3 regions of the Streptomyces spinoverrucosus genome follow, and region 2 is predicted to be linked to each of the others. Evidence: riboswitches for the same ligand, from Rfam matches in the RefSeq annotation. Region 2 holds a riboswitch; each other region holds the start of a gene.

Region 1 (4,189 bases), on a different contig from region 2:
TCGGCATCCCGCGCGGCACGATCCGGGCCACCGTCCTCATCGAGACGATCACCGCCGCGTTCGAGATGGAGGAGATCCTCTACGAACTGCGCGAGCACAGCTCCGGGCTCAACGCGGGCCGCTGGGACTACCTGTTCAGCCTGATCAAGACCTTCGGCCACCGCACCGACTTCCTCCTGCCCGACCGGGCGAAGGTCACGATGTCCGCCCCGTTCATGCGGGCCTACACCGAACTCCTCGTCCGCACCTGCCACAAGCGCGGCGCCCACGCCATCGGCGGCATGGCGGCCCAGGTGCCGGGCAAGGACCCCGCCGCCAACGAGGCCGCGCTCGCCAAGGTCCGGCTGGACAAGGAGCGCGAGGCCGAGGACGGCTTCGACGGCTCCTGGGTCGCCCATCCGGGACTCGTCCCCGTCTGCCGCGAGGTCTTCGACGGTGTCCTCGGCGAACGCCCCCATCAGCTGGACCGGACCCGCGACGACGTCGAGGTGACCCCGGCCGGCCTGCTGTCCGTGCGCAGGATCAGCGGCCCGCCCACCCTGGAGGGGGTCCGCACCAACGTCTCCGTCGCGCTGCGCTACTTCGCCGCCTGGCTGCGCGGGCAGGGTGCGGTCGCCATCAACGGGCTGATGGAGGACGCGGCCACCGCCGAGATCGCCCGCGTGCAGATCTGGCAGTGGCTGCGGCACCGGGTCATCGACCGGGAGACCGTGGAGGAGATCCTCGACGACGAGACCGCCGCGCTCGGCGCCGAGTACCCGTGGGCGCCGGTCGACGACATCCGCGCCCTCTTCGAACGGACCGCGCTGACGGGCGAGTTGCCGTTGTTCTTCACGCCGGACGCCTACACGCGGCACCTGGTACGACGGACGGAGGCCGCGGCATGAGCGCGGCGATCGGACGCGTCGGCGTGGTCGGCGGCGGACAGATGGGCGCCGGCATCGCGGAGGTGTGCGCACGGGCCGGGCTCGACACCGTGGTCTGCGAGGCGGATGCCATCGCCGCCCGCGCCGCCCGCGACCGGATCGCGGGTTCCCTGGACCGTGCGGTGCGGCGGGGGAAGCTGACCCAGGAAGCCGCCGGTGACGCCCTCGCCAGGCTCGGCTTCACCAGCAGCCTGGACGACCTCGCCGACCGGCAGCTCGTCGTCGAGGCCGTGATCGAGAACGCCGACGCCAAGACCGAGATCTTCGCCGCGCTCGACAAGATCGTCGAGGATCCGGAGGCGGTGCTCGCCACCAACACCTCCTCCCTGCCGATCATGCGGCTCGGCATGGCTACGAGCCGCGCGGACCGAGTGGTCGGGCTGCACTTCTTCAACCCCGTGCCCGTACTGCCCCTGGTGGAGGTCGTGACCTCGCTCCACACGTCGGCCGCGACGACGGCCGCGGTGGAGGACTTCGCCACCCGGGCCCTCGGCAAGACGGTGATCCGTTCCCAGGACCGGGCGGGCTTCGTCGTCAACGCGCTCCTCATCCCGTATCTCCTGTCGGCGATCCGGATGGCCGAGTCCGGCTTCGCCACCGCCACCGACATCGACACCGGCATGGAGCTCGGCTGCGCCCACCCGATGGGCCCGCTGAAACTCGCCGACCTGATCGGCCTGGACACCGTCGCGTCCATCGCCGAGTCGCTCTACGACGAGTTCAAGGAACCCCTCTACGCTTCTCCCCCGCTGCTCCAGCGGATGGTCGAGGCGGGGCTGCTGGGCCGAAAGACCGGCCGGGGCTTCCACACCTACGACCAGGGCTGAGGGCCTGGTACGACGCGGGCTGAGGGGCCCGCACCGCCGCAGGGGTGAGGGTCCCGCGCGGCGCGACTGGGAAGGGCGGGAAGCGCGAGTGCGGCGCTTCCCGCCCCTCGGCGTTCCGCCTCCGACGTGCTCTGTGTCACCTTCCAGAGCCCGGACGGCTCCCTTGCCCGAGGGACGACACCCCGTAGGGTGGCCGGAGCAGCTGGTTCACCCCGTCCTCCCCCATAGCCCAAAAGCATGGGGGGACCCCATGGCGGGGTGTCGCAAGAGGGAACCCGGTGGGAATCCGGGACTGCCCCGCAGCGGTGAGCGGGAACGACCGCCGTCATACGCACTGGGTCCGACGTACCGGGCCTGGGAAGCGACGGCCAGTAGGTGTCCTCCTCGGTGAACGACGAGGGCGTGCCCGCGAGTCCGAAGACCTGCCACCTGCAGCTCGCCGACGCCGGCATCCACGAAGTGCCAACTGGTGACTTCTCGTACTACGACCACGTCCTCGACACCACCGTCATGGTCGGCGCGATCCCCGAGCGCCACCGCGCGGCCATGGCGGCCGACACCCTTGACGGCTACTTCGCCATGGCCCGCGGCACCCAGGACGTCGCGCCGCTGGAGATGACCAAGTGGTTCGACACCAACTACCACTACCTCGTGCCCGAGTTGGGCCCGGACTCGGTGTTCACGGCCGACTCGACAAAGCAAGTCGCCGAGCTGAAGGAGGCCCTGGCGCTGGGCCTGACCGCCCGCCCGGTCCTGGTCGGCCCCGTCACCTACCTGCTCCTCGCCAAGCCCGCACCGGGCGTCCCCGCGGACTTCGAGCCGCTCACCCTGCTCGACCGCCTGCTGCCGGTGTACGCCGAGGTGCTCGCCGACCTGCGCGCGGCCGGCGCCGAGTGGGTCCAGCTGGACGAGCCCGCCTTCGTACAGGACCGCACGCCTGCGGAACTGAACGCCGTCGAGCGCGCCTACCGCGACCTCGGCACGCTCACGCGTTCTCAGCACCGGGCCGGATCCTGACGCAGGTCGCCGAAATGCCGGACGGTAAGCGGTACTTCTGGGTCGCCAGGACCATCACCCGGGGCGGGTTCGGCCATCACGCCCCGCGCGCCGAGTTCGCCGTCGCGCTCGGCTGCGAACTGCGCCACGCGCACCGGCTCGTCTACGCCGAGGGCATTGCCCTGGACGACCCCCGCGCCGCGACGCCCATCGGCCTGGGCTGCCGGATCTGCGAACGCCGTGACTGCGCCCAACGGGCCCGTCCCCCGGCCGGGGGACGGCTCGCCATCGACCCCGACCGGCGGACGTACGTGCTAGTCGAGCCCCGACCAGCACCTCCAACTCCTCAAGGAACTGCTCGGTCTGCTTGGCCTGTTGAGCGAGCACGCGCACGCGGGCGCTCTGGCCGCCGATCTGCCGACGGCTGGCGATCAGCTGCTCGTACTCCTCCACGGTGAGGGCGACCGCCTCGTGGCCGCCGAGGGTGATGCGGCGCGGCTGGGGTCGTTTGGCCACTCGGTTCCTCCGCTCCTCGCCGGACGCCATCGGTGCTCGGAGAACGCGAAAGGGCCCCCGGATGGTTCCGCGAGCCCTCTCACGTCAGCGAACGTCCTCTCACCCGACGCTTACCTGTGGTGGAACTCGGGCGGCCGCTTGTCGACGAACGCGCCCATGCCCTCCTTCTGGTCCGCAGTCGCGAACACCGCGTGGAAGAGCCGCCGTTCGAAGCGGACGCCCTCCGCCAGGGTCGTCTCGAAGGACCGTGCCACCGCCTCCTTGGCCATCATCGCGACCGGCAGGGACATGCCCGCCACCGTCTCCGCGACGTTCAGCGCCTCTCCGATCAGTTCGTCGGCGGGCACGATCCGGGAGACCAGGCCCGCGCGCTCGGCCTCGGCGGCGTCCATGGTGCGCCCGGTCAGGCACAGTTCCATGGCCTTGGCCTTGCCGACCGCGCGGGTGAGCCGCTGGGAGCCGCCGATGCCGGGGATGACACCGAGCTTGATCTCCGGCTGCCCGAAGACGGCGGTGTCGGCGGCGAGCAGGATGTCGCAGAGCATGGCCAGTTCGCAGCCGCCGCCCAGCGCGTACCCGGAGACGGCGGCGACCGTCGGCGTGCGCAGCTGCCCCAGCCGGTCCCAGGCCGTGAACCAGTCGCTCAGGTACATGTCCATGTACCCCTGCGGCCGCATCTCCTTGATGTCGGCCCCGGCCGCGAACGCCTTCTCCGATCCGGTGATCACGATGCAGCCGCAGTCCGGGTCCCGGTCGAGGGCCTCGGTCGCCGCCACGACCTCCTCCATCACCTGGAGGTTGAGCGCGTTGAGGGCCTTCGGGCGGTCGAGAGTGAGCAGGGCGGTGCGGCCCTTGCGTTCGACGCGGATCGTGGCGTAGGTGTTCTCGGCGTCATTGCTCATGCCGCGTCCCCGTTCTCTTCTC
Region 2 (4,189 bases):
CCTCGGCGGCTGCCTGTTCTCCGGCCGCGCGGCGGGACGGGCGGCGGCCGAGGCGACCGCGACCTGAACCGGCTCGGTCGGCCCCCGGAGAGGGACCGGGACACTCGCGGCGCCCCGGCCCCTCCTTCGGATTCGTCCGGGTCAGGACACGGACAACTCCCCGCGGACCGTGCGGGCCGCGGCGACCAGGTTCTCCAGGGACGCCCGGGTCTCGGGCCAACCGCGGGTCTTCAGCCCGCAGTCGGGGTTGACCCACAGCCGCTCCGCGGGGATCGCCCGCAACCCCGTGCGCAGCAGTTCGGCCGCCTCCTCGGCGCTCGGGACGCGCGGGGAGTGGATGTCGTACACGCCGGGCCCGGCCTCGCGCGGGTAGCCGTGCGCGGCCAGCTCCCGGGCCACCTGCATGTGGGAGCGGGCGGCCTCCAGGCTGATGACGTCGGCGTCGAGGTCGTCGATGGCCCGGACGATGTCGCCGAACTCGGCGTAGCACATGTGGGTGTGGATCTGGGTGTCCGGGCGCACGCCACCGGTGGTGACCCGGAACGCCTCCGTCGCCCACGCCAGATACGCGGGGCGGTCGGCGGCGCGCAGCGGCAGGGTTTCGCGCAGGGCGGGCTCGTCGACCTGGATCACCGAAGTGCCCGCCGCCTCAAGGTCGTTCACCTCGTCGCGCAGGGCGAGGGCGACCTGGCGGGCGGTGTCGCCGAGGGGCTGGTCGTCGCGCACGAAGGACCAGGCGAGCATGGTGACCGGCCCGGTGAGCATGCCCTTGACCGGGCGGGAGGTGAGGGACTGGGCGTACGTCGTCCACCGCACGGTCATCGGCTCGGGTCGGGAGATGTCGCCGGCCAGGATCGGCGGACGGACGTACCGGGTGCCGTACGACTGGACCCAGCCGTGCTGGGTGGCGAGGTAGCCGGTGAGCTGCTCGGCGAAGTACTGGACCATGTCGTTGCGCTCGGGCTCGCCGTGCACGAGGACGTCGAGGCCGGTCTTCTCCTGGAAGGAGATCACGTCCTGGATCTCGGCCCTGATGCGCTCCTCGTAGCCGGCGTCGTCGATCCGCCCCGCCCTCAGGTCGGCGCGGGCGGCGCGCAGTTCGCCGGTCTGCGGGAACGAGCCGATGGTCGTGGTCGGCAGCAGGGGCAGGCCGAGGTGGGAGCGCTGGGCGGCGGTCCGCTCGGCGTACGGCTGGGAACGGCGGGCGTCGGCCTCCGTGACGGCGGCGGCGCGGGCCCGGACGGCCGGGTCGTGGGTGATGGGCGAGCTCGCGCGGGAGGCCAGGTCGGCGCGGTTCGCGGCCAGTTCGGCGGCGATGGTGTCGGTGCCCTGGGCCAGGCCGCGCGCGAGGGTGACGATCTCGGCGGTCTTCTGCCGGGCGAAGGCGAGCCAGCGCAGGATCTGCGGCTCGATGTCCCGTTCCAGGCCGGTGTCGAGGGGCACGTGGAGGAGGGAGCAGGAGGCGGCCACGTCCACCCGGTCGGCCAGGCCCAGCAGGGTGCCGAGGGTGGTGAGCGACGCCGACAGGTCGTTGACCCAGATGTTGCGGCCGTTGACGACACCGGCGACCAGGCGCTTGCCGGGCAGCCCACCGACGGCGGCGAGGGCGTCCAGATTGGCGGCGGCCGACTCGGTGAAGTCCAGCGCGAGGCCCTCGACGGGCGACTTGGCCAGCACGGGCAGGGCGTCACCGAGCCGGTCGAAGTACGAGGCGACCAGCAGCTTGGGCCGGTCGGGCAGCGCGCCGAGGTCGCGGTAGGCGCGGGCGGCGGCGTTCAGTTCGGCGGGCGTACGGTCCTGGACGAGGGCGGGCTCGTCGAGCTGCACCCACTCGGCGCCGGCCGCACGCAGGTCGGCGAGCACCTCGGCGTACACGGGCAGCAGCCGGTCCAGCAGCGTGAGCGGTTCGAAGTCCGCGGGCACGCCCGGTGCGGGCTTGGCGAGCAGCAGGTAGGTGACGGGGCCGACGAGGACCGGCCGGGCCGTCAGGCCCAGGGCGAGGGCCTCCTTCAGCTCCGCGACCTGCTTGGTGGAGTCGGCGGCGAAGACGGTGTCCGGGCCCAACTCCGGCACGAGGTAGTGGTAGTTGGTGTCGAACCACTTGGTCATCTCCAGCGGCGCCACGTCCTGGGTGCCACGGGCCATGGCGAAATAGCCGTCGAGCGCGTCGGCGGCGACGGCTTCCCGGTGCCGTTCGGGGATCGCGCCGACCATGACGGTGGTGTCGAGCACGTGGTCGTAGTACGAGAAGTCACCGGTCGGCACCTCGTGGACACCGGCCTCGGCGAGTCGGCGCCAGTTGCCGGCGCGGAGCTCGGCGGCGGTGGTGCGGAGGGCGTCGGCGGTGACGCGGCCCTTCCAGTAGCCCTCGATCGCCTTCTTCAGTTCCCGGTTCTGTCCCTGGCGGGGGTAGCCGTACACGGTGGCCCGTGCTGCCGCGGCTGCGGACTTGCTGGTCACGGAGATCTCCTTCGCGAGATGAATCCCTGAGATCCCGGAGACGGGGACGAGAGCGCGAAGGGGTGACGAACCGGACGGAAACCACGTCGCGCGGCAGCAGGTGCTGCGCGGTCGTCCGCCTGGTATGTACGCCGACCCGCCCTCGAGGTCACCGGGATGTCCACGCACGAGGGGTCGCGCGCGGGCAGTTGGCAGGTCTTCGGACTCGCGGGCACGCCTCGTGTCGTACGAGGCACCTACTGGCCGTCGCTTCCCAGGCCCATTTCCTCGGGGCCCAGTGCGTAAGACGGCGGTCGTTCCCGCTCACCGCTGCGGGGCAGTCCCGGATTCCCACCGGGTTCCCTCTTACGACGCTCCCGCCTGGCTGACGGGGCGAACCAGCTGCGTGGGTCAGCCTACGCGGCGGCGCGGGGGAGGGGAGGGCGCGTCCGGCATTCGGATGGTGAGGTGGGACACGCGAGGACGCGCCGGGAACCAGCCGCCCCTTCCTTCCGACTGCTGTGGAGGAGTGAGGAGGTGGCATGGACGGACTGGACGTCGTGATGCGCGATGTCGCCTGCCGGCACGGCCGTGTGGAGGCCGTGCGGGACGTCGACCTCGACGTCGCGGCCGGCCGGCGGGTGGCGTTGACCGGTACCAACGGCTCGGGCAAGACCACGCTGCTGCGGGCGGTGCTCGGCCTGCACCGCCAGTGCGGCGGCCGGATCCTGGTCGGAGGCCGGGACACCCGCAGCGCGGCCGAGTGGGCGTGGCGGCGCCGGGTGTGCGCGTGGATTCCGCAGAAACCGGCGGTCGGCCGGTTTCCGCTGCTGGCCGGGGAGTTGCTGGCGAGTGGTGGCGCGCGGGCCGAGGCGGTGGAGGCGGCGGCGAAGCTCGGCGTGGGACACCTGGTGGACCGGCCGTTGCACACGCTGTCCGGGGGCCAGTTGCAGCGGATGTACCTGGCACGGGCGGTCGGCTGTGTGGCCGCCGGCGCCGGGGTGCTGCTGGCCGACGAGCCCACCGCGGCGCTCGACTTCGCCGGGCAGGAGGAGGCCGCCGACGTGCTGCTGTCCCTGCCGGTGACCGTCGTGGTCGTCACGCACGACAGGGCGCTGGCCGACCGTTGCGACCGGGTGCTGGAGATGGCCGCGGGCTGTCTGCGGGAGGTGCGGTGAACGCCCTGGCCGCGGCCGACGTCGGCCAGTTGCTGCAGCTCGTCCCGGTCCAGCGCGCGGGGGTCGCCCTGCTGCTGGCGGCCGTGGGCCTGCCCGTGATCGGTGTCGTGATCGTCGGGCTCGACATCATGCCGGTGCGGTTCGCGATGATGCACGTGGCGCTGCTCGGTATCGCGGTCGGTCTGCTGACCGGCCTCGACCCGATGCTGTGCGCGCTGCTCGCCTGCGCTCTCGCCGGGGCCGGTGTCGCGCCGCTGGCCCGCACCCCGGACGGGCTGTCCGGGGCGATGGGCCTGTTGATGAGCCTGGCGATCGCGGCCGCACTGCTCGTGCTCGCGGTCTCCGGGGTCAACGCGGCGGGCGCGTTCGCGCTGCTGTGGGGGTCGATCCTGTCGGTGGGCACCGCCGACCTGTGGGTGATCGGCGCCCTGGCCGTCGTCGTCCCGGCCCTGTTCTGGTGGCGGCGCCGCGATCTCGCCCTGCTGCTGTACGACCGTGAACTGGCCCTGTCCTCCGGCGTACGGGTCGAGCGGCTCACCCTGGTGCTGCTCGTGCTGGTCGCGGTGGCCGTC
Region 3 (4,189 bases), on a different contig from region 2:
CGCACACCGTTCCGCGGCCGCTTCGACGCGCTGACGGAGCACGATCGGCGGATCGTCGACGCGGCGCTGGAACGGACCGACATCACCGGCAAGCAGTACCAGAGCTGGCACACCCTCTCCGGAGGGGAGAAGCAGCGTGCCCAACTCGCCCGCGCCCTCGCCCAGGAACCGCAGGAGATCCTGCTCGACGAACCCACCAACCACCTCGACATACGCCACCAGCTCGAACTCCTCGACCTGCTGACATCACTGGACGTCACCTGCGTCGTCGCCCTGCACGACCTCAACCTCGCCGCCCGTTACTGCGACCACATCGTCGTCCTCGACCACGGCGAGGTCGCCGCGGCGGGCACCCCGGAGGCCGTGCTGACCCCGGACCTGATCAAGTCGGTCTACGGCGTCAACGTCCTCGTCGACCGCGAACCCACCACCGGCACCCTCCGCATCACCTACCTGGCCGCCACCGCCACGGGAACGACTGCCACACAGGTGATGCAACTCGATCCCCAATAGGACTCGTCAGCTGCTGACCGGTGATGTCGTAGCCGGATGAGGAGAGTGCACCGCTTCGACAGACGACTGGGCATTCCCGCACCGCTTCCGGTGTTCGGGCCTACCTACCGAGGTTGGGGCCGTGGTTACAGGGGTTGGGGGGCCAGGGAACGGGCGGGGTGGCGGGGGTCCAGCCCTGGTGGCGGTAGAAGGACATGGCTCGTGGCGACTGGACGGACGTCAGCAGCCAGGAGCGGCCCTCGGGGGCGTCGGCGGTCACGGCCTCCAGGAGCTTGCCCGCGAGACCGGCGCCCCGGGCATCGGCGCGGACCGCGAGCTCGGGGCTCCGGCGGCGCGGGACACCTGGCTCCTCGGCGTCCCTCTCTGCCTCGGGCTCCCCGGCCTGTATCTGGCGTGAACGGCGCGCGCCGTGCTGTACGCCCTGCTGATCCACCTGCGGTACCAGCACCGCTTCCGGCGCCGGTCGTGACCCGCTTCAGCGGCGGGCGTCGTCCTCGAACGGGCGCGCCTCCGCCGCCGTAACCGTCTCCCCGGCCCGCACACCGTGCAGGACATGCGCCAGTACCTCCGCGCCACGGACCACGCGCGGGCCGGGGCGGTTGAAGTAGGCCGGGCCGTCGAGCACCCACACCCGGCCGGCCCGGACGGCGGGCAGGTCCGCCCAGCCGGGCAGAGCGGTCAGCAACTCCCGTTCCTTCAGCGTCCGTTCGGGAGCGAAGCCGCAGGGCAGCACCAGGACGACGTCCGGCTGGGCCGCGCGTACGGCCTCCCAGGTCATCGGCTTGGTGTGTTCGCCGGGCGCGGCGAGCAGCGGCTCGCCCCCGGCGCGGGTGATCTGCTCGGGCACCCAGTGTCCGGCGGGCCACAGCGGGTCCAGCCACTCGATGGCGACGACGCGCGGCCGGTCCCGCCCCGCCACCGCAGCACGGACCCGGTCGAGCCGGGCCCGCAGCTCCGCCCGACGCTGCTCGGCCCGCTCCCGCACTCCGAGCAGCTCGCCGACCGTGACCAGACAGTCCAGTACGTCGTCGAGAGTGCGCGGCTCCAGGCTGAGGACGCGGGTGCCGGCGTCCAGGACACGTACGGCCCGGCTCACCTTCTCGTACGACACGGCGCACACGTCGCACAGGTCCTGGGTGAGGACGACGTCCGGGCGGAGGCCGGCCAGGGCCTCGGTGTCGAGGGTGTAGAGGGACGACCCGGAGTGCGCCGAGCCGCCCACGGCGTCGGAGATCTCGCGGCTGGTGAGGTCGTCCGGGGTGAATTCCGCACGCGTGACGACCTGTACGCCGGTCACCGAAGCGGGAGGCCAGTCGCACTCGTGGGTCCGGCCGACCAGCCGTTCGATGAGGCCGAGCTCGGCCACGATGTCGGTCGCGGCGGGCAGCAGGGAGACGATGCGCATACCGCGACCCTAGGCGCCCGATGTCATCCGCCGCACGGCAGGACTGGATTTACTAGGACGTCCAACTATATATTCGTGGGGAAGGCCCGCGGTGCAGGGAAGCCGGTGTGAATCCGGCACGGTCCCGCCACTGTGACCGGGGAGTACGCCGTCGAGAGATACGCCACTGACGAGCTGGATGTCGGGAAGGCGGACGGCGCGCGCTGATCCGGGAGTCAGGATACCGGCCGTGGGATTTGTTCCGTGTTGTCCACGAGGATGGAGCAGACACGCATGGCACCGGTGTGCACCCACGACCCAGGTGAATCCCCCGTTCTCTGACGAGGACGGGCTTCGAGCCATACGCGATCTCGCGCTGCCCCGCACCCCGACGCCACGAGCGTCCCGAGGTGCCGGACCGGCGTGCCATCCCCGGATCCCACCTGACGAGAGCAGGCATCGATGGTCCGCGAACACGACCGCGCCGCTGTGCGCGAGTTGACCCATTTCGTCGGCGGCAAGCACACCCCGGGTACATCGGGGGCCTACGGCGAGGTGTACGACCCCAACACCGGCCGCGTCCAGGCCCATGTACCGCTGGCGAACCGTGCCGAGACCGCGGCGGCCATCGCCGACGCCGCCGAGGCCCAGCGCGAATGGGCCGCCTGGAACCCGCAGCGCCGGGCGCGTGTGCTCCTGCGCTTCCTCCAGCTTGTGGAGGAGGAGAAGGATGCGCTGGCCCGGCTGCTGTCCTCCGAGCACGGCAAGACCATCGCCGACGCGCACGGTGACATCCAACGCGGCTTGGAGGTCGTCGAGTTCGCAGCGGGCATCCCGCACCTGCTCAAGGGCGAGTTCACCGACAACGCGGGCACGGGCATCGACGTGCACTCGCTGCGCGCACCGCTCGGCGTGGTCGCCGGGATCACCCCGTTCAACTTCCCCGCGATGATTCCCCTGTGGAAGGCCGCCCCGGCCCTGGCCTGCGGCAACGCCTTCATCCTCAAGCCCTCCGAGCGCGACCCGTCGGTCCCGCTCCGCCTCGCGGAACTCTTCCTGGAGGCGGGCCTGCCGCCCGGCGTCCTCAACGTCGTCAACGGCGCCCGCGAGACCGTCGACACCCTCCTCGAAGACCCGCGCGTCGCCGCCCTCGGCTTCGTCGGCTCCACCCCGATCGCCGCGCACGTCTACGCCACCGCCGCCGCCCACGGCAAGCGCGCCCAGTGCTTCGGCGGCGCCAAGAACCACATGATCGTGATGCCGGACGCCGACCTCGACCAGGCCGTCGACGCCCTGATCGGTGCCGGATACGGCTCGGCGGGCGAGCGCTGCATGGCGATCTCCGTGGCCGTACCGGTGGGCGAACAGACCGCCGACGCCCTCGTGGCCCGCCTCAAGGACCGCATCGCCGGCCTGCGCATCGGCCGCAGCGACGACCCGGACGCCGACTTCGGCCCCCTGGTCGGCCAAGACGCCGTCGACCGCGTCCGCTCCTACGTCGACCTCGGTGTCGAGGAGGGCGCCGAACTCGTCGTCGACGGACGGGACTTCACCCTCCCCGGCCACGAGGACGGCTTCTTCGCGGGCGCCTCCCTCTTCGACCGGGTGACTCCTTCCATGCGCATCTACCAGGAGGAGATCTTCGGCCCGGTCCTGTCCGTCGTCCGCGCCGCCGACTACGAGGAGGCCCTGCGCCTGCCCAGCGAGCACACCTACGGCAACGGCGTCGCGATCTTCACCCGGGACGGCGACACCGCCCGCGACTTCACCCGGCGTGTGAACACCGGCATGGTCGGCGTCAACGTGCCCATCCCGGTGCCGGTCGCCTACCACACGTTCGGCGGCTGGAAGCGCTCCGGATTCGGCGATCTGAACCAGCACGGTCCGGACGCGATCCGCTTCTACACCCGTACGAAGACGGTCACTTCACGCTGGCCCGCCGGCCTCAGGGAAGGCGCCAGTTTCACCATCCCGACGATGGGGTGAGCGGTATGACCATGCTCACCGAGGACCAGCAGGCCCTTGTCGAGACCACCCTCGACTTCGCCCAGGACCATCTCGCCCCGCACGCCCTCGACTGGGACCGGGACAAGCACTTCCCCGTCGACGTGCTCCGCAAGGCGGCCGGTCTCGGCCTCGGCGGCGTGTACGTCCGTGAGGAGTCCGGAGGCTCCGGCCTCACTCGCGCCGACGGCGTGCTCGTCTTCGAGACGCTCGCCTCCGGCTGCCCGTCCATCGCCGGGTATCTGTCCATCCACAACATGGTCGCCTGGATGATCGACCACTACGGCG

What was found. Region 2 has a riboswitch for cobalamin ahead of metE (5-methyltetrahydropteroyltriglutamate--homocysteine S-methyltransferase). Riboswitches for the same ligand answer to the same signal wherever they lie in the genome.
Region 1: it holds a riboswitch for cobalamin, as region 2 does, so the genes downstream of both, I2W78_RS06920 (5-methyltetrahydropteroyltriglutamate--homocysteine S-methyltransferase) here and metE (5-methyltetrahydropteroyltriglutamate--homocysteine S-methyltransferase) in region 2, are expected to answer to the same signal.
Region 3: it holds a riboswitch for cobalamin, as region 2 does, so the genes downstream of both, I2W78_RS06950 (CoA-acylating methylmalonate-semialdehyde dehydrogenase) here and metE (5-methyltetrahydropteroyltriglutamate--homocysteine S-methyltransferase) in region 2, are expected to answer to the same signal.

The regions. Positions count from the first base shown of each region.
Region 1 covers NZ_JADPZX010000001.1:1,507,518-1,511,706, forward strand. The annotation lists gene aceB (malate synthase A) at 1-887, shown strand, start outside; gene I2W78_RS06915 (3-hydroxybutyryl-CoA dehydrogenase) at 884-1,753, shown strand; cobalamin riboswitch at 1,977-2,197, shown strand; partial or broken gene I2W78_RS06920 (5-methyltetrahydropteroyltriglutamate--homocysteine S-methyltransferase) at 2,186-2,743, shown strand; gene I2W78_RS40300 (short-chain fatty acyl-CoA regulator family protein) at 2,647-3,207, shown strand; gene I2W78_RS06930 (enoyl-CoA hydratase) at 3,376-4,167, opposite strand; gene mmsB (3-hydroxyisobutyrate dehydrogenase) at 4,164-4,189, opposite strand, start outside.
Region 2 covers NZ_JADPZX010000002.1:7,161-11,349, reverse strand. The annotation lists gene I2W78_RS35510 (FAD-binding dehydrogenase) at 1-67, shown strand, start outside; gene metE (5-methyltetrahydropteroyltriglutamate--homocysteine S-methyltransferase) at 142-2,460, opposite strand; cobalamin riboswitch at 2,634-2,857, opposite strand; gene I2W78_RS35500 (metal ABC transporter ATP-binding protein) at 2,982-3,617, shown strand; gene I2W78_RS35495 (metal ABC transporter permease) at 3,614-4,189, shown strand, end outside.
Region 3 covers NZ_JADPZX010000001.1:1,514,492-1,518,680, reverse strand. The annotation lists gene I2W78_RS06965 (ABC transporter ATP-binding protein) at 1-513, shown strand, start outside; partial or broken gene I2W78_RS40305 (GNAT family N-acetyltransferase) at 659-832, opposite strand; gene I2W78_RS06955 (cobalamin-binding protein) at 989-1,918, opposite strand; cobalamin riboswitch at 1,991-2,164, shown strand; gene I2W78_RS06950 (CoA-acylating methylmalonate-semialdehyde dehydrogenase) at 2,360-3,883, shown strand; gene I2W78_RS06945 (acyl-CoA dehydrogenase family protein) at 3,889-4,189, shown strand, end outside.